3 linked regions of the Methylosinus sp. H3A genome follow. The protein of the gene in region 1 interacts with the protein of each later gene in a pairwise test. Links are inferred from orthologs where the notes say so. Each region holds a gene or a part of one and is shown on either strand. Other genes may lie near its edges.

Region 1 (6,016 bases):
TGAGTCTGCGTCGCGGGGGCCTGGCCCCAGGCGAAGCTCTGCGCCGGCGAGAGGAGCGTCGCGCCGAGCGCGAGCGCGGCGGCGCCGGACATGAGGGACATGCGGAACGGGCGTCCTTCCGGACGACGCCATCGCGCCGTTCGGGTCGTGGCGAGAGCTCGACGAAAAACCATGGGCAAGGTCATCAAACCGTCTCCATCGATCTGCCTCGGGCGCGCTCGCTTTTCGAGGAGCCGCCGCCGGGGGCGCGGCGGGGCGTCCGCCTGTCGACGATGAAGATGGGGTTTGCGGGCTTACGCCACAGTGGCGGCCGCATGAAACTTTCGTAAGGCTCCGCTCGTGACGCGAGCTCGAGCGGGCGCGCGGGCAAATCACCCGAGGCGGCGAGGGAGCCCGTCCATGGCGGGCGAGGCCCGGCTCACGGCAGATTTTCCTTCGGGTTCATCGCGGACCGGGAGGAACGACAAATGCCGAATTTCGCTTTCGACGACAGCAACATCGCCTGGCGGCGCCTCGAGGGAGTGGATCACCTCTGGCTCTGCGTGCGGGACATAGACGACGACGCCGGGATTCTCCATGTCCTCTTCAAATTCGCGGCCAATGAAAAAATCCTGCTGCATCGTCACAAGACGCTGAACAAGACCTTCGTGATTCAAGGCGAGCATCGCGTCTATCACGCGAACCACGAGATCAAGGAGATCAGGCCTGTCGGCAGCTACAAGGTCAGCCCGCCTTCGGACGACCCGCATCGCGAAGGCGGCGGCGATCAGGACGTGGTCGTGTTCTTCACCATCTATGGAAAGGGCGTGCTCTACGAAATATTGGACGACGAGCAGGCTGTCGTCGGCGTCCTCACCGTCGAGGATTTTCGCGCGCTATTGTGATCGAGCGCGGAAGTCGGCTCACCCCCGGCGGGATGCGATGCCTCGATGACGACACGAATCTACCCGCGGAGCGGGGGAGGGCTGGGGGTGCGAGCGGATTGCCTTCGACGCCGGCGGCGCTTAGATCGTCGCCGATGTCACCGACGAGGCCTCGAACCATGAATGCATCGATCGCCGCGCCCGCAGCCGGGGCGGAGCCCGGCGTCGTCGCGGCGGCCGTCTATGCGGATGGCCGCCGGCTCCAGGACATAGCGATCGAGGAGGCCGGCGCCTTCGCCGCGCGTCCCGGCCATGTCGTGTGGATCGGGCTCTACGAGCCCTCTTTCGATCTGCTGGCGCGCGTGCGGCGACAGTTCGATCTGCATCCGCTGGCGATAGAGGACGCCGGCAAGGCGCATCAATATCCCAAGCTCGAGCAATATGGGGATGGTCTGTTCATCGTCGCGCGCACCGCGCAGATGGAGAGTGGCCGCATCGTCTTCGGCGAGACGCATCTGTTCGTCGGCAAGGGCTATGTTCTGTCGATCCGCCACGGCGCCTCGAGCTCCTATGCGCAGGTGCGCGAGCGCTGCGAGGCGGCGCCCCACGGCCTGTCGGAGGGCGAGGACTATATCGTCTACGCCATTCTCGATTTCATCGTGGACAATTACTTTCCCGTGCTCGCGACGATCAATGCGGAAGTCGAGGAGATCGAGGATCATATTCTCGCGCAGGCGCCGGAGAAGACCCATGTCGATCGGCTCTATGCGCTGCGACGCGACCTGTTGCGGCTCGGCAACGCCGTCGCGCCGCTGGTCGACGTCTGCCAACGCCTCGAGCATACGCAGGTGATGCCGATCGACGCCGCCATGCGGCCGCATTTTCGCGATGTGACCGACCATATTCTGCGCGTTCGCGAGCAGATCGACACATTGCGCGAGGTGCTGGCCTTCGCCTTCGAGGCGAGCCTGATGAACGGCCAGATGCAGCAGACCTATATCACGCGGCGGCTCGCGGCTTGGGCCGCCATCCTCGCCGTGCCGACGGCGATCGCCGGCATTTACGGGATGAATTTCGAGCATATGCCGGAGCTGAAGTGGCGCTACGGCTATTTCCTGGTTCTCGGCGCGACGGCGACGATCTGCGCCACGCTCTATTGGCGTTTTCGCCGCAACGGCTGGCTGTGACGCGCGGCGCTATGCCGTCGCGCGTTCTCGATCGCCTATGGCTCGGGGCCGAAAAGCCGGATCAGGCCTTCGGCCCGCCCCGCGCGATGCCGACCTTGGCCGGGCGCAGCACGCGCTCGCCGATCAGATAGCCGGGCTCGACCACTTGCGCGACCGTGCCATTGGGCACGCTCTCGTCCGGTATCTCGAACAGCGCCTCGTGCTGATTGGGGTCGAAGCGCTGGCCCTGCGCCTCGATCTTCTTGACGCCGAAGCGCGCGAGGCGGGAGACGAAGTCGCGCTCGGTGAGCTCCACGCCCTCGATCAGCGTGAGAATGCTCTGCTCGAGGCCTTCGCGCGCCGGCGCCGGCACGCTGTCGACCGCGCGGCGCAGATTATCCGCCAAGGGCAGCATTTCACGGGCGAAATTGGCGACCCCATAGGTCTTGGCGTCGGCGATCTCCTTGTCGGTCCGTCGCCGCAGATTCTCCATATCGGCGAGCGTGCGCAGCAGCTTGTCCTTCAAGCTGGCGACCTCGGCGTGGAGATTGCCGAGCTCGGTGAAGGGCTCGGGCTCGGCAATGTCGGATTCCGCCCCCGGCTGCGCCAGAGCGGAGGCGTCGGCCTCGCCGGCCTGCGCCTGACGGATGCGGGCCTCCTCGGGAGTTTCCTTTTTCTTATCGTCGCTCATGATCTCTTCCATTGGCGATGAAACGCCCCCGATATCAGTGCGGGAGCGCGCAAAATCAAGTCGGGGCGACGCTCGCGCCCGCGCCGGTCGATTTTCGCACCCGCAGCGCGAAGACGTCCAGCAATTGGCGCTTGATCGCCGCCTGACGCGAAGGCGAGACGATTTTCCCGCCGGTCAGATCGGTCACATAGAAAGCGTCCACGGCCCGCTCGCCGAAGGTCACGATATGAGCGGAGCCGATGTTGAGATTGAGATTGGAGATGGCGTTGGTCAAATCGAAGAGCAGTCCGACGCGGTCGAGGCCGGAGACCTCGATGACGGTCGCCATATTGGCGAAGCTGTTGTCGATGACGATGTCGGGCGCGATGTCGAAGGCCGTCGTCGCGGCGCGTTGCGCGCTGCGCGCGGCGACCGCCTCCGAAATGGCGATCTCGCCGCGCAGCGCTTTCTCGATGAAGTCGGCGACGCGGCGCGCCCGGCGCAATTCGTCGTCGTCCAGCGGAAAGGCGCGCGAGAAGAAGATCGTGTCCAGCGCGAGCCCGTCCGCCGTGGTGAAGATATGGGCGTCGACGATGTTGGCGCCGCTCGCCGCGCAGGCGCCGGCGATGATCGACAACAGCCGCCGATGATCCTGCGCGATGACGGTGAGCTCCACCGCGCCGCTCTTGGTGTCGAGATCGACAGTGGTGGCGAGCGGCGTCTTCGAATCGTTGAGGTCGCGCAACAGGCGCGCATGGCGCACCTTGCGGGCGAGGTCCGCCTTCAGCCAATAGGCGGAATAATGGCGCTGCGCATAGGCCGTGAAATCCGCTTCGCTCCAATCGGAGAGCGCGGCGCGCAGCTCCTCCTTCGCTTGGGCGACTCTGCTCTTGCGATCGGCCGCCGAATGGCCGCCGCCGAGCACCACTTCCGTCTCCCAATAGAGCACGTTGAGCAGCTGCGCCTTCCAGGCGTCGAGCACGCCGGGGCCGACGGCGTGAATGTCGCACATGGTCAGCACGAGCAGCATTTTGAGCCGCTCCATCGTCTGCACGATTCCGGCGAAATTCTCGATCGTGCGGCGGTCGGAGAGATCGCGGCTCTGCGCTATGCTCGACATCAGCAGATGATGCTGCACCAGCCAGGCGACGGCGCCGGTCTCCGCGGCGTCGAGGCCCAGACGCGGGCACAGCGAATACGCGATATCGGCGCCGGCCTGCGAGTGATCCTCCTTGCGGCCCTTGGCGATATCGTGCAGCAGCAGGCCGAGATAGAGCGCCTTGCGATTGGAGATCGTCGGCAGAATGTCGTTCGCCAGCGCCGCTTGTTTCGGCCCGCGGCCCGATTCGAGCGCCGCCAGCGCGCCGACCGCGCGCAACAAATGCTCATCGACAGTGTAGTGATGATACATGTTGAATTGCATCATCGCGACGATGCGGCCGAACTCCGGGATGAAGCGTCCGAGCACGCCCACTTCATTCATGCGTCGCAGCACCGTCTCCGTCGTATTGTGCGACAGCAGAATGTCGAGGAACAGACGGTTCGCTTCTTTGTTGGCGCGCAGATCGGAATCGATGAGCCGCAGCGAGCGCGTGACGGCGCGCACGGCGTCCGGATGGATCGCGAGCCCATAGCGATCGGCGGTCCAGAACAGGCGGATGATATTCACCGGATCGCGGCGGAAGACATCTTCGGCGGCGACATTGACGCGGTCGTGCTCGACAATGAAATTGTCCGGCGGCATTTTGCGCGCGCGGCGCCGCAGCCGGCCGAGCACGCGGTCGAGCATCGCCGGCGGCTTGGCCTCGCGCGCCTCGAGCGCCGCGCAGACGATGGCGGTGAGATCGCCGACGTCTTTGGCGACGAGAAAATAATGCTTCATGAAGCGTTCGGTGCGCGAGAGGCCGGCGCGGTCGTGATAGCCGAATTTCGCGGCGAGCATGGGCTGCAGATCGAAGGACAGACGCTCCTCGGCGCGGCCCGTCGAAAAATGCAGCTGGCAGCGCACGCGCCACAGAAATTCCTCGCAGCGCTGGAACAAGGTCAGCTCGCTGCGTGTAAACAGTCCGGCGGCGACGAGCTCCTCCGGCTCGCGCACGCGATAGACATATTTGGCGATCCAGAACAGAGTGTGCAGATCGCGCAGGCCGCCCTTGCCCTCTTTCACATTGGGCTCGACGAGATAGCGCGACGAGCCCGCGCGCGAGACGCGCTGGTCGCGCTCGGCGAGCTTGGCGGCGACGAAGGCGCGCGCGTCGACGCGCATGATCTCGCGATCGAAACTCTCGAGCAATTCGTGAAAGAGCTCTACATTGCCGAGAATGAAACGCGCCTCGAGAATGGTCGTGCGGATGGTGACGTCGGCGCGCGCCTGGCGCAGGCATTCGGCGACCGAGCGGCTCGAATGTCCGACCTTCTGGCGCAGATCCCAGAGCATATAGAGGATCGCCTCGACGACGCTCTCGCCCCATGGGGTCTGCTTATAGGGAAGCAGGAACAAGAGATCGATGTCGGAGCCCGGCGCGAGCGTGCCGCGCCCATAGCCGCCGACGGCGACGACGGTCAGTCGCTCGCCGAAGGTCGGATTATCGGCGACATAGACGAAGCGGACGACATAATCGTAGATCGCGCCGATGATCTCGTCCTCGAGATCGGAGAGATAGCGCGCGCAGGCCAGCCCTTTGCCGCCGGCGTCGAGATAGGCGTGCGCCGTCTCGTGACCCTCCGCCAGCGCGGCGCGCAGGATTTCGACCACCGCGGCGCGCGGCGGCTCGCCGGGCTTGGAGCCCGCGCTCACCGCGACGATTTTTTCGCCGAGCGCCGCGCGCGCGCCCTGCGCGCTCGGCTCCGCGGGCCGCGCGAGCGTGGGGACGTCACGGGACGCGCGCAGCGCGCCGGCGGCGCGCGCCTCAGCCATTCGCGCGCAGCTTCGCGAGCTTGCCCTCGATCGCGTCGAAGATCGGCGCGGCGAGGTCCGGGCCGCCGAGCCGGGCGAGCGCTCGCAAGCCGGTCGGCGAGGTCACATTGATCTCGGTGAGATTGCCGTCGATGACGTCTATGCCGACGAACAACAGGCCGCGCGCCCGGAGCGCCGGCCCGAGCCGCGCGCAGATCTCGCGCTCGCGCTCGGTCAGCGCCGTCGCCGCGGCCGCGCCGCCGCGCACCATATTGGAGCGAATGTCGTTTTCGGCGGGGATGCGGTTCACCGCGCCCAGCGGTTCGCCGTCGACGAGCAATATGCGCTTGTCGCCTTCGCTGACGGCGGGGAGAAAGCGCTGCACGACCCAGGGCTCGCGGAAGGTCGCGGAAAAGAGATC
Region 2 (5,426 bases), 1.4 Mb from region 1 along the record:
CTGACGCTGGACCTCTCGGCGCCCTGCCCTTCGGCGGCGAGCCTATTTTCGGCCCCCGTCCAGCACGTTTTTCTCGAGATCGGCTTCGGCGGCGGCGAGCATCTCGTCGCGGCCGCGGCGGCGCGCCCCGATGTCGGCTTCATCGGCTGCGAGCCCTTCGTGAATGGAATGGCCAAGCTCCTCGCCAGAATCGACGCGCTGGGCCTCGCCAATATCCGCCTCCATCAGGGCGACGCGGCCGAGGTCATCGGCTGGCTGCCGCGAGCGAGCCTCGGCCGGACCTTCCTCTTCTACCCGGACCCATGGCCCAAGCGCCGCCACCGCAAGCGGCGTTTCGTCGCGAAGGAGACATTGGACGCGCTCGCGCGGGTGATGACGCCGGGCGCGCAATTGCGTTTTGCGACAGACATCGACGATTATGCCGGCTGGGCGCTGGCGCGCGTCCGGGACGCCACGGATTTTGCATGGACCGCGGCGACGTCGGCGGACTGGCTCACGCCCTGGGAGGGTTGGACGCAGACGAAATACGAGGCGAAAGCGATGGCGGCCGGACGCAAACCGGTCTATCTGACTTTCGTGAGGCGTTGAGGACGCGAGCGACGGCTGGCGGGCGAGTGACGCCCAGCGGGAGAGCGTGCGGGAGACGGTGCGATGGCGGCGGAACTGACGGCGCAAGACGACACCCGGGCGACCGAGACGACGACGGCGACATTTCGCGCCGACGTTCTGGAGGCGTCGCTGCGCCAGCCCGTGCTCGTCGATTTCTGGGCGCCCTGGTGCGAGCCCTGCAAGCAGCTCGCGCCTGCCCTGGAGCGGGCGGTGAAAGCCGCCGACGGACGGGTGAAGCTCGTCAAGATGAATATCGACGAGCATCCGGAGATCGCCGGCCAGCTCGGCGTGAAATCCATTCCCGCCGTGGTCGCCTTCCAGCGCGGCCGGCCGGCTGACGGCTTCGTCGGCGCGCTGCCGGAGAAGCAGCTGCGCGGCTTTATCGAGCGGCTCGCCGGCCCGCTCGAGGACGAGGGAACCGACGCTTTTCTCACCGCCGAGGCGCTGATCGGCGAGGGCCAGCTGGAGGCCGCCGAGGCGATCCTGCTCGAGCTCGTCGGAGAGACCCCGCCCTTCGCCAAAGCGGCGGCCGAACTCACCCGCCTCTATGTGGAGCAAGACCGTCTCGCAGACGCGCAGGCACTGCTCGACGGCCTGCCCGCCCCAACGCGCGCGGACCCGCTCGTCGCCGCAGCGGCGGCGTCGCTCGAGAATGCGCTCGCCGCCTCCGATCTCGGCGAGATCGACGAGCTCCAAAAGCGCGTCGGCTTCGATCCGGACGATCTGCAGGCGCGCTTCGATCTCGCCCTCGCGCTCAACGCCAAGGGCAAGCGCGACGAGGCCGCCACCGCGCTCCTTGACATCATCCGAAAGGACCGTAGTTGGAGCGACGACGGGGCGCGGAAGCAACTCATCCAGTTCTTCGACGCCTGGGGGCCGCTCGACCAAGCGACCATAGGCGCGCGGCGGCGCCTGTCGTCGCTGCTGTTCTCCTGATCCGAGCGAGTTTCTCGAGGAGTGGCGGCGATCGCCGCTGACCGACATGAGCGTCAATCAACCCTATAAAGATGCGAACGCATTGCCGGACGTCGTTCCGGTGTTTCCGCTGACCCGCGCGCTGCTGCTGCCGCGCGGCGAGCTGCCGCTCAACATATTCGAGCCGCGCTATCTGGCGATGGTCGACGACGCCATCGCCTCGCAGCGCGTCATCGGCATGATCCAGCCTCTGCCGGGTCAGGACGAGCGCGAGCAGACCCCGATCCTGCACCGTATCGGCTGCGCCGGACGCATCACGCGATTCTCCGAGACCGGCGACGGCCGCTATCTCATTTCCCTCACCGGGATCGCGCGCTTCCGCATAGAGGAAGAGCTGCCGGCGACGCTGGCCTATCGGACCTGCCGGGTCAGCTATGACGATTTCCTGATCGATCTCGAGCCCGGCGCCGGCGAGGCCGACGTCGATCGCACGGGGATGATCCGCATGCTGCGCGAATTCGCCGACGGCTCGCAGCTCGACGTCGATTGGACCAGCATAGACGCCGCCCCCAACGAGGCGCTGGTGAATGCGCTCGCGATGATGAGCCCCTTCGGCGCCAATGAGAAGCAAGCGCTGCTCGAGGCGGTCGACCTGCGCTCGCGCGCCGAGATTCTCGTCGCGCTGGCCGAGCTCGATCTGGCGCAGAACAGCGACGATCCGCCGCAATTTCATTAGAGATTATTTCCGCCGCTGCGGCATATACCGCTTCTGACTTGCAGAAAGGCGCCACGATGAGCGACAAATCCGAGAAGCCCGCGAGCGAAGGCGAGGACGCTTCCGCATCCAAAGCGACGAAGGTCGATCCGCGCCTTTTGGAGATTTTGGTCTGCCCGCTCACCAAATCGACGCTGGAATATGACGCCGAGCGGCAGGAGCTGATCTCCCGCTCCGCGCGGCTCGCCTATCCGATCCGCGACGGCATTCCCATCATGCTGCCGGAGGAGGCGCGGCCGGTCGACTGATCCGCATGGACGCCCCCCACCCCACGCATGAGCTGCTCGCGCTGCTCGACCTCGAGCCCCTCGGCGAGGACGTCTTCCGCGGCTACAGCCGGTCCCGCAGCCCGCGCGTCTATGGCGGGCAGGTCGTGGGACAGGCGCTGGTCGCCGCGCAGCGGACGGTCCCGCCCGAGCGGCCGGCCCATTCGCTGCACGCCTATTTCATCCTGCCCGGCGATCCGCACGCGCCGATCGATTTTGCGGTCGAACGTCTGCGCGACGGCAGGAGCTTCACGACCCGGCGCTGCGTGGCCCGCCAGCGCGGGCGGACGATTTTCTCCATGGAGGCGTCGTTCCAGATCGACGAGCCCGGCCTCGAGCATGCGTTCCCGGCGCCGCAGGCCCCCCCTCCCGAGAGCCTGCCGACGAAGAATGCGCTGGCCGAGCGCTTCGCCGAATTCCTGCCGCCGGGCGCCACCGAATGCATCGCCGGATCTCCGGCGGTGGATATACGCGTCGTCGATCCACACGCCTATTTTTCGAACACTGCGAAGGCGGACGCGAAGCAGTTCATCTGGTTTCGACTGGTCGACCGCATCGGCGACGATCTGGCGACGCACCAATCCGTGCTCGCCTATCTCTCGGATATGACGCTGCTGAACACTGCGCTCATCGCGCATGGACGCTCGATCTTCGACGATCGCTTGCAGGTCGCGAGCCTCGACCACGCCTTGTGGCTCCATCGGCCGTTCCGCATCGACGAATGGATGCTCTACGCCCAGGACAGCCCCACCGCCGCCGGCGCGCGGACGCTCACGCGCGGAATGATCTTCTCCAAGGATGGACGTCTCATCGCCTCGGTGGCGCAGGAGGGACTGATCCGCGATCTCTCAATCGAAACTCGAGCAGACCGCTGATTATTTAATAGGCGCCTGCCGCCTTTTTCCAGGCGCCTTCTCTCGCGTCCGCCTGCTGAGCCCCTGCGACGGCGCCGGGCGGAAAACCCTTGTCCTGCGCACTGCCCGCCTCCTGCGGCTCTTCGCCACGGAATTGATTTGATTTGCAGTTCTTTTCTGTTTCGTGTCGCCCCGCGAAACCGCGCGGTGGCTGGCACGGCATTTGAAAGCTCGCGGCCTGAGCACAACGGTGCTCATCATGGCCCTCGCCACATTGGGCGCCGTCTCGCAGGGCGAGCCGTCACAGCCATGAAGGTCCAGAACAACAGGATAGGCAGATGAAAATCGTGACAGCGATCATCAAGCCCTTCAAGCTCGATGAGGTCCGTGACGCGCTGACGAACATCGGCGTCCACGGTCTCACCGTGACGGAAGTCAAGGGATACGGGCGTCAGAAGGGCCACACCGAGATCTACCGCGGCGCGGAATACGCCGTCAGCTTCCTGCCGAAGCTGAAAATCGAGGTCGCCGTGACGTCGGAGCTCGTCGCCAAGGCCATCGAAGCGATCACCACCGCCGCCCACACCGGGCAGATCGGCGACGGCAAGATTTTCGTTCTTCCTCTCGAGCAGACGATCCGCATCCGCACCGGCGAGCGCGACGCCGACGCGCTCTGACCCACTCACGAAAAATCACCAGGAGTTCCCAATGAGACTTCGTCTGCCTCGGAGCCTGTCTGCGGCTTCGATCCTCGTCGGCGCGGCGATCGCCGTGGGCCTCGCCGACCCCGCCCTCGCCGCCGGCAATGCGCCGACGCCCAATCCCGGCGACACCGCCTGGGTGCTGGTCTCCTCCGCGCTCGTGCTGCTGATGTCGATCCCTGGTCTCGCGCTCTTCTACGGCGGCCTGGTGCGCTCGAAGAACGCTCTGTCCGTGCTCACACAGACCTTCGCCATCGTGTCGCTCGTCGGCGTCGTCTGGACGCTCTACGGCTATTCGCTGGCCTTCGGCGACGGCGGCTCGCTCAACGCCTATATCGGCGGCTTCAACAAGCTGTTCCTGAAGGGCGTTGACGCCTCCTCCAACGCGCCGACCTTCACGCCCGGCCATGTCATTCCGGAATACGCTTATTTCGTGTTCCAGATGACCTTCGCCATGATCACGCCGGCGCTCATCATCGGCGCCTTCGCCGAGCGCATCAAATTCGGGGCGGCCTTCGTCTTCGTGCTGCTGTGGGTGACGATCATCTACTTCCCGGTCGCGCATTGGGTGTGGGGCGTCGCCGATCCCAACGCCCTCGTCGACGCGGCGACCAAGCTCGCCGCTGCGACCACGGATGAAGCCAAGACCGCCGCTCAAGGCGAGATCGACACGCTGCTCGGCTCTGTCGGCTGGATCGCCGGCGGCCTCGCGCCCTGGATGAAGGGCGTCGGCGCTCTGGACTTCGCGGGCGGCACCGTCGTCCACATCAACGCGGGCATCGCCGGCTTCGTCGGCGCGCTGATCATCGGCAAGCGCATCGGCTACGGCAAAGAGGCGCTGCCACCGCACTCGCTGACTCTGTCCATGGTCGGCGCTTCGCTGCTGTGGGTCGGCTGGTTCGGCTTCAACGCCGGCTCCAACCTCGAGGCCAATGGCACGACGGCGCTCGCCTTCGTCAACACGATGGTGGCGACCGCCGCGGCGGCGCTCTCCTGGCTGCTGACGGAATGGGCGGTCAAGGGCAAGCCCTCGCTGCTCGGCCTCATCTCCGGCGCCGTCGCCGGCCTCGTCGCGGTGACGCCGGCTTCCGGCTTCGCCGGGCCGATCGGCTCCATCGTTCTGGGCTTGATCGTCTCGCCGATCAGCCTGTTCTTCGTCTCCAAGGTGAAGAACTTCTTCGGCTATGACGACTCGCTCGACGTGTTCGGCGTGCATGCCATAGGCGGAATCACCGGCGCTCTGGCCACCGGCATTCTGGTGAGCCCGGACTTCGGCGGCGTCGGCATCACCGACTACACCAATATC
Region 3 (5,519 bases), 2.6 Mb from region 1 along the record:
GACCGTCGGGATCGCCTTCAGCTCCTCCGGCGGCAGGTCGTAGAGATCCTTGTCCGAGGGCTGGCCCGGATCGATCTTGTTGGCGATGCCGTCGAGACCCGCCATCAGCATGGCCGAGAAGGCGAGATAGGGATTCGCCGTCGGATCGGGGAAGCGAACCTCGACGCGCTTCGCCTTCGGGCTGGTCGCGAAGGGGATGCGGCAGGAGGCCGAGCGGTTGCGCGACGAATAGGCGAGCAGCACCGGAGCCTCGAAGCCCGGAACCAGGCGCTTATAGGAGTTCGTCGACGGATTGGTGAAGGCGTTCAGCGCCTTGGCGTGCTTGATGATGCCGCCGATATACCACAGGCATTCCTGGGACAGGCCGGCGTATTTGTCGCCGGCGAACACCGGCTTGCCTTCCTTCCAGATCGACTGGTGGACGTGCATGCCGGAGCCATTGTCGCCATAGACGGGCTTGGGCATGAAGGTCGCCGTCTTGCCGTAGGAATGCGCGACCTGATGGATGGCGTATTTGTAGATCTGCAGATGATCGGCGACGGTGACCAGCGTCGCGAATTTCAGACCCAGCTCATGCTGCGCGGAAGCGACCTCGTGATGGTGCTTCTCGACGGCGACGCCCATGGACGCCATGGCCGCCAGCATCTCGCCGCGCATGTCCTGAGCGGAGTCGATCGGCGGGACCGGGAAATAGCCGCCCTTGGTGCGCACGCGATGGCCGAGATTGCCGCCCTCATAGGCGGTGTCGGAATTGGTGGGCAGCTCGACGGAGTCGACGGTGAAGCCGGTGTTGTAGGGGTCGGTCGAGAAGCGCACGTCGTCGAAGACGAAGAATTCGGCTTCCGGGCCGAAGAACGAGGTGTCGCCGACGCCGGTCGCCTGAAGATAGGCCTGGGCCTTCTTGGCGATGCCGCGCGGGTCGCGGTTATAGGGCTGGCCGGTCGTGGGCTCGACGACGTCGCAGACGATCGACAAAGTGGAGGCGGCGAAGAAGGGGTCGTGCGTGACGGTCGAGAGATCGGGCAGGAGCGTCATGTCCGACTCGTTGATCGCCTTCCAGCCGGCGATGGAGGAGCCGTCGAACATGATGCCTTCGTTCAGCGCTTCCTCGTCGACGATCGACACGTCGAAGGTGACGTGCTGCCACTTGCCGCGCGGATCCGTGAAGCGGAAATCCACATATTTTACGTCATTGTCGGCGATCTGCTTGAGAACGTCCTTGGCCGTTGTCATGTCGTGGAGCCTTCATTTCGATGTGGACGGTCGAGTCCTAGTGTAGGGACGCGAATGTCAGCCGCGGGGCGGCGGGGCGTAGCGAATTCGGCGCCGGCTAGATCGCGTCCGCGCCGGTCTCGCCGGTGCGAATCCGGATCGCGCCTTCGACGTTGGAGACGAAGATTTTTCCGTCGCCGATGCGTCCGGTCTGCGCGGCTTTGCGGATGGCCTCGACCGCGCGATCCACCGCATCGTCGGCGAGCACGATCTCGATTTTCACCTTGGGAAGGAAATCGACCACATATTCCGCGCCGCGATACAGCTCGGTATGCCCCTTTTGGCGACCGAAACCCTTCGCCTCGGTGACAGTAATGCCCTGCAGGCCGGCGCCTTGGAGCGCTTCTTTTACTTCATCGAGCTTGAAAGGTTTGATGATCGCCTCGATTTTCTTCATTCACCTTTCCCCGCATCCCGACTCGAGGTTCCCCGAGAACGCATCCGCCTCACCGAAGAACCGCCGCGCTTCTATCATTTGTCACAAAAAGGCGCCATGCCGAAAATCAGCGACTATGCCCAATAGAAGGGCGCTGGCGCCTGATAGACAATCAGTTTGCTCATGAATCGGATATGACCGGAAGGTCGGCGCGCGCGCCCCATTCGGACCAGGAGCCGTCATAGACGGTGGCCGGCCGTCGTCCCGACGCGGCCAGCGCCAAGCTCAGGATCGAGGCGGTGAGGCCGGAGCCGCAGCTCGCGACGATCGGCCGCTCGGGATCGATCTTCGCGCGCGCGAAAACCTCCTCCAGCGCCTCCGGCGCCTTCATGCGGCCATCGGCGACGAGATTGCCGAAGGGCAGGTTGAGCGCGCCGGGCATATGGCCGGAGCGCAGGCCGGGGCGCGGCTCGGGAACGCTGCCCGCGAAGCGCTCGGCGGAGCGCATGTCCACGACCTGCGCGGAGCCGTCGGCCAGCGCTCGCGCCACATCCGCCGAGTCGGCGACGAGCCCGCGGTCGACGCGCGGCGTGAAATGGCGCGGCGCGCGGTGGGCTTCGCCCTGCTCGAGCGGACGGCCTTCTGCCTTCCAGGCCGGCAGGCCGCCGTCGAGGACGGAGACGTCGGTGGCGCCGAAGACGCGCAGCGTCCACCACAGGCGCGGCGCGGAGAAGAGGCCGAGGCTGTCATAGATCACCGCGCGCATGCCGTCGCCGAGGCCGAGCTTGCGGACGGCCGAGGCGAAGGCGACCGCGTCCGGCAGCATATGCGGCAGGTCGGTCGAATGATCGGCGATGGCGTCTATGTCGAAGAAGACGGCGCCTGGAACATGGGCGTCGAGATATTCGGCATGGGCGTTCCGGCCGGCGGCCGGCATGTGCCAGGAGGCGTCGAACACGATGACGTCCGGCGCATGGAGATGGTCGGCGAGCCATTGCGTGGAGACGAACAGCGTCTCGGGATCGATGTTCGGGGCGGCTCTCGTCATTGCGGTCCTCCTCGCGGCGATCCTCTGGCGACCCTCCGGGGGGCGATGGCGCCGGCGTCGCGATCGTTGTAGTCAATGTAGCAGAATCGATTCGTTCCCAAAATCGCCGAAAAGACGAAAATCGAGACCATGCTCGACATTCCCGGCAAGGCCTGCGGTCCCTGCGCTTTCTGTTGCAAGGTGCTGGAGATCGAGGAATTCACCAAGAAGGCCGGCGTCTGGTGCGAGCACTGCACGAAGACGAGCGGCTGCGGCGTCTACGCCACACGGCCCGACGTGTGCCGCGATTATCACTGCCGCTGGAAGGAGGAGCGCTCGCTCGGCGTCCAGCTGCGGCCGGACAAGGTCGGCACGCTGCTGATGGACGATCCCGACAGCGACGAATATCATGCGGTCTGCGATCCCGAAAAGCCGTTTTCCTGGCGCAATCCTCTCGTATTCAAGCATCTCGTGAGCGAGGCGAAGGCCGGCCGCATCGTGGTCGCCAAAGCGGGTCTGCGCGCGTGGCGCATATTCGCCGACGGCAGCTGGCAGGAGTGGGCCTGAATCGAGCCCCTTCCTCCGGCGCGATCCGAGCATCGACAAGCGCTCTCGCCTGGCCCATCGTGGCGATGACTGATTCGATCGCAGGTCTTCGAATGGCGTTTTTCTCATCTGTGCTGGAAAGAGCCGGACGCGGCTCGACGCCGGAGCTCGTCGCGCTCGCTCTGCTCGTCGCGGCCTCTCCCTGCCGGGCGGAGACGCTCAAGGCGCATTACTCTTTGAGCCTGCTCGGCCTGTCGATCGGCCACGCCTCGGCCGACGGCGTCATCGACGCGCGCAATTATCGCATCGACATTTCGATGCGCACGACCGGCCTCGCCTCGCTCGTCAACGACACGCGCGGCGCCGCCACCGCGGCCGGCGTCGTCTCGCATGAGGGGCTCGCGCCGGCGAGCTACGCCAACACCACCTCCAACACTTATGAGACGCGCACCGTCCGCATGGCGCTCGCCGGCAATTCCGTGCGCGCCGTGCATGTCGATCCGACGCCCTGGGACATGCCCGTCCGCATTCCGGTGACGGATGGCAACAAGTCCCACATCACAGATCCGGTGAGCGCGCTGATCATGAGCGTTCCGGCGAGCGAGCCGCTCGTCGGGCCCTCGGCCTGCAATCGGACGATCCCCGTCTTCGACGGCGTCACCCGTTTCGACGTGACCCTCTCATTCGTCGAGATGCGCAATGTCGAGACGCGCGGCTATTCCGGGCCGGTCTCCGTCTGCGCCGCGCGCTATCGTCCGATCTCGGGGCATCGGCCGGACAGTGTCTCGACGCGCTTCATGGCCGAGAACAACGATATCACCGTCTGGCTTGCGCCTCTGCCCATGGCGCATGCGGTCGTGCCCTATCGGATGGCGCTGCGCACCACCGTCGGCATGCTGACCGTCGAGCCCGCCGAATTCCATCTCGGCGGGCGTCGCCAGGCCGCGGATCAATAGGCGCGCGAGCGGCCTCTTCAGTCGAGGCGGATTTCGCGCGTCTTCTTGCGGTTCAGCCGATCGGAATCATATTCGAGATAGCGCACCTCTCTCGGCTCCGCCGATCCCGGCGCGAGGCAGAAGGAGGGCGAGGGCGTGAAGCGCCCGTCCGGTCCGGCGAAACATTCCGAAAAGCGCACTTCGCAATCGAAGGACGTCTCCGTGTGGGGCGCGACGCGGGCGACGAGCGCGCGCGCTTTGTCCACTGCGCCGGCGCAGAGGCCGGCGTCGAGGCCATAGGCGCGGCACTGCTGGACCGTCGCCATGTAGCGCCCCTCGCCCGAACAGGCGGGTGTGCGGCGATAGCCGAAGAACCAGACGGCGCCGATGAGCGTCGCGAGGGCGGCGACGGCGATGAAGGTGAGAGAAGGGCGGGCCATTGGCGTCGGTTTTTCCGTTCTTCTTCGTCGAGCCGCAGCTTCATTAACGGCGCCGCACGCGGCTCCGCAAGCCCCAAAGACGGCGATGAGGGCGGCGCCGCATCTTGACGAGCATCAAAGGCTAATATAATTGCCAGCAACGTGTCGCGGGCGTGGATCGCGGCCTGGCTCGGCCGCTCGAAGAGGAGCGCCGGGCGTGAAAGACCGTCGGCGCGTCTCGGATCGCGGTCGGCCCATCCAGGGCGTTCTCGGAATTCGAGCCGGCGATGATATCCACCAAAGCGTATCTCACTTAACAGGCGAGACTTCGTCTGTCTTGGGTGATATCGTTGCACGGCTGGCAGCCTGAACGAGATCGGGCGTTAAAGAGGAGGAAGCGTTATGGGAGCAATTCTCGAGCTTACGAGCTATGCGGCGACGCCGGTTGGCATGATCGCGATCATCGCGCTCGGCGCCGCGGCGTATTTCGCCGCTCGCTGGGTTCTGAGCGACTGACGCTTCAGAACCGGTCTACGGATATGATGCGGCGCATCGGCTCGTTCGATGCGCCGCTTCTTTTTGGCGTCGTCGCGCTGGAAAGAATCCGCCTCGAGCGTTGCGAAAGATGCGCCGAGGCTTTCCAATGGAAGCCGCAGGTTATATAGTCGGGCCTACCCACTCGGGGGGCGCCGCCGCCCGAGTGCATCCTGGCTGCGACCGCAGCGCTTTCACTTGGAGTGGCCCATGGCCTCGACGTCTTCGACGAAGCTCGGAGATGAACGACCGCGAGCCGTCGGACGTCCCGGGCCGATCCGCGCGCCCGAACGTCCCGCGACGCAGGCGGCCGACAGCGCGCCGACCGCTCCACGCCAGAAGGCCGAGCGTTCGGGCGAAGACCGCGGCGAGACGGGCGCGGCTTTTCCGATCGACGTCGCCATCGCCGA

What was found.
Region 2: the proteins of IY145_RS22510 (region 1) and IY145_RS16085 interact in binary tests that used the Escherichia coli proteins (3 or more experiments, as listed by UniProt). The link is inferred for Methylosinus sp. H3A from one-to-one orthologs.
Region 3: the proteins of IY145_RS22510 (region 1) and IY145_RS10500 interact in binary tests that used the Escherichia coli proteins (3 or more experiments, as listed by UniProt). The link is inferred for Methylosinus sp. H3A from one-to-one orthologs.

The regions. Positions count from the first base shown.
Region 1 is NZ_JADNQW010000005.1:4,213,907-4,219,922, reverse strand. The notes cover bases 2,576-6,016. They hold IY145_RS22510 ([protein-PII] uridylyltransferase), read right to left. Parts: upstream 5,617-6,016; coding sequence 2,776-5,616; downstream 2,576-2,775. Other genes in these bases: gshB (glutathione synthase), read right to left, coding at 5,609-6,016; grpE (nucleotide exchange factor GrpE), read right to left, coding at 2,576-2,720. In the rest of the region: IY145_RS22530 (Do family serine endopeptidase), read right to left, coding at 1-92; IY145_RS22525 (regulator), read left to right, coding at 468-884; magnesium/cobalt transporter CorA, read left to right, coding at 1,043-2,050; more of grpE, read right to left, coding at 2,112-2,575.
Region 2 is NZ_JADNQW010000005.1:2,823,399-2,828,824, reverse strand. The notes cover bases 2,576-5,426. They hold IY145_RS16085 (P-II family nitrogen regulator), read left to right. Parts: upstream 2,576-3,757; coding sequence 3,758-4,096; downstream 4,097-5,426. Other genes in these bases: IY145_RS16080 (ammonium transporter), read left to right, coding at 4,128-5,426; IY145_RS16090 (acyl-CoA thioesterase II), read left to right, coding at 2,576-3,440. Also shown: tRNA (guanosine(46)-N7)-methyltransferase TrmB, read left to right, coding at 1-588; IY145_RS16105 (co-chaperone YbbN), read left to right, coding at 652-1,545; IY145_RS16100 (LON peptidase substrate-binding domain-containing protein), read left to right, coding at 1,592-2,260; IY145_RS16095 (Trm112 family protein), read left to right, coding at 2,317-2,547; more of IY145_RS16090, read left to right, coding at 2,553-2,575. UniProt on the Escherichia coli protein: Involved in the regulation of nitrogen metabolism. Regulates the activity of its targets by protein-protein interaction in response to the nitrogen status of the cell.
Region 3 is NZ_JADNQW010000005.1:1,607,947-1,613,465, forward strand. The notes cover bases 1-2,944. They hold IY145_RS10500 (P-II family nitrogen regulator), read right to left. Parts: upstream 1,670-2,944; coding sequence 1,331-1,669; downstream 1-1,330. Other genes in these bases: glnA (type I glutamate--ammonia ligase), read right to left, coding at 1-1,233; sseA (3-mercaptopyruvate sulfurtransferase), read right to left, coding at 1,830-2,696; IY145_RS10510 (hypothetical protein), read left to right, coding at 2,826-2,944. Also shown: more of IY145_RS10510, read left to right, coding at 2,945-3,242; IY145_RS10515 (DUF3108 domain-containing protein), read left to right, coding at 3,335-4,177; IY145_RS10520 (hypothetical protein), read right to left, coding at 4,195-4,596; IY145_RS10525 (response regulator transcription factor), read left to right, coding at 5,320-5,519. UniProt on the Escherichia coli protein: P-II indirectly controls the transcription of the glutamine synthetase gene (glnA). P-II prevents NR-II-catalyzed conversion of NR-I to NR-I-phosphate, the transcriptional activator of GlnA. When P-II is uridylylated to P-II-UMP, these events are reversed.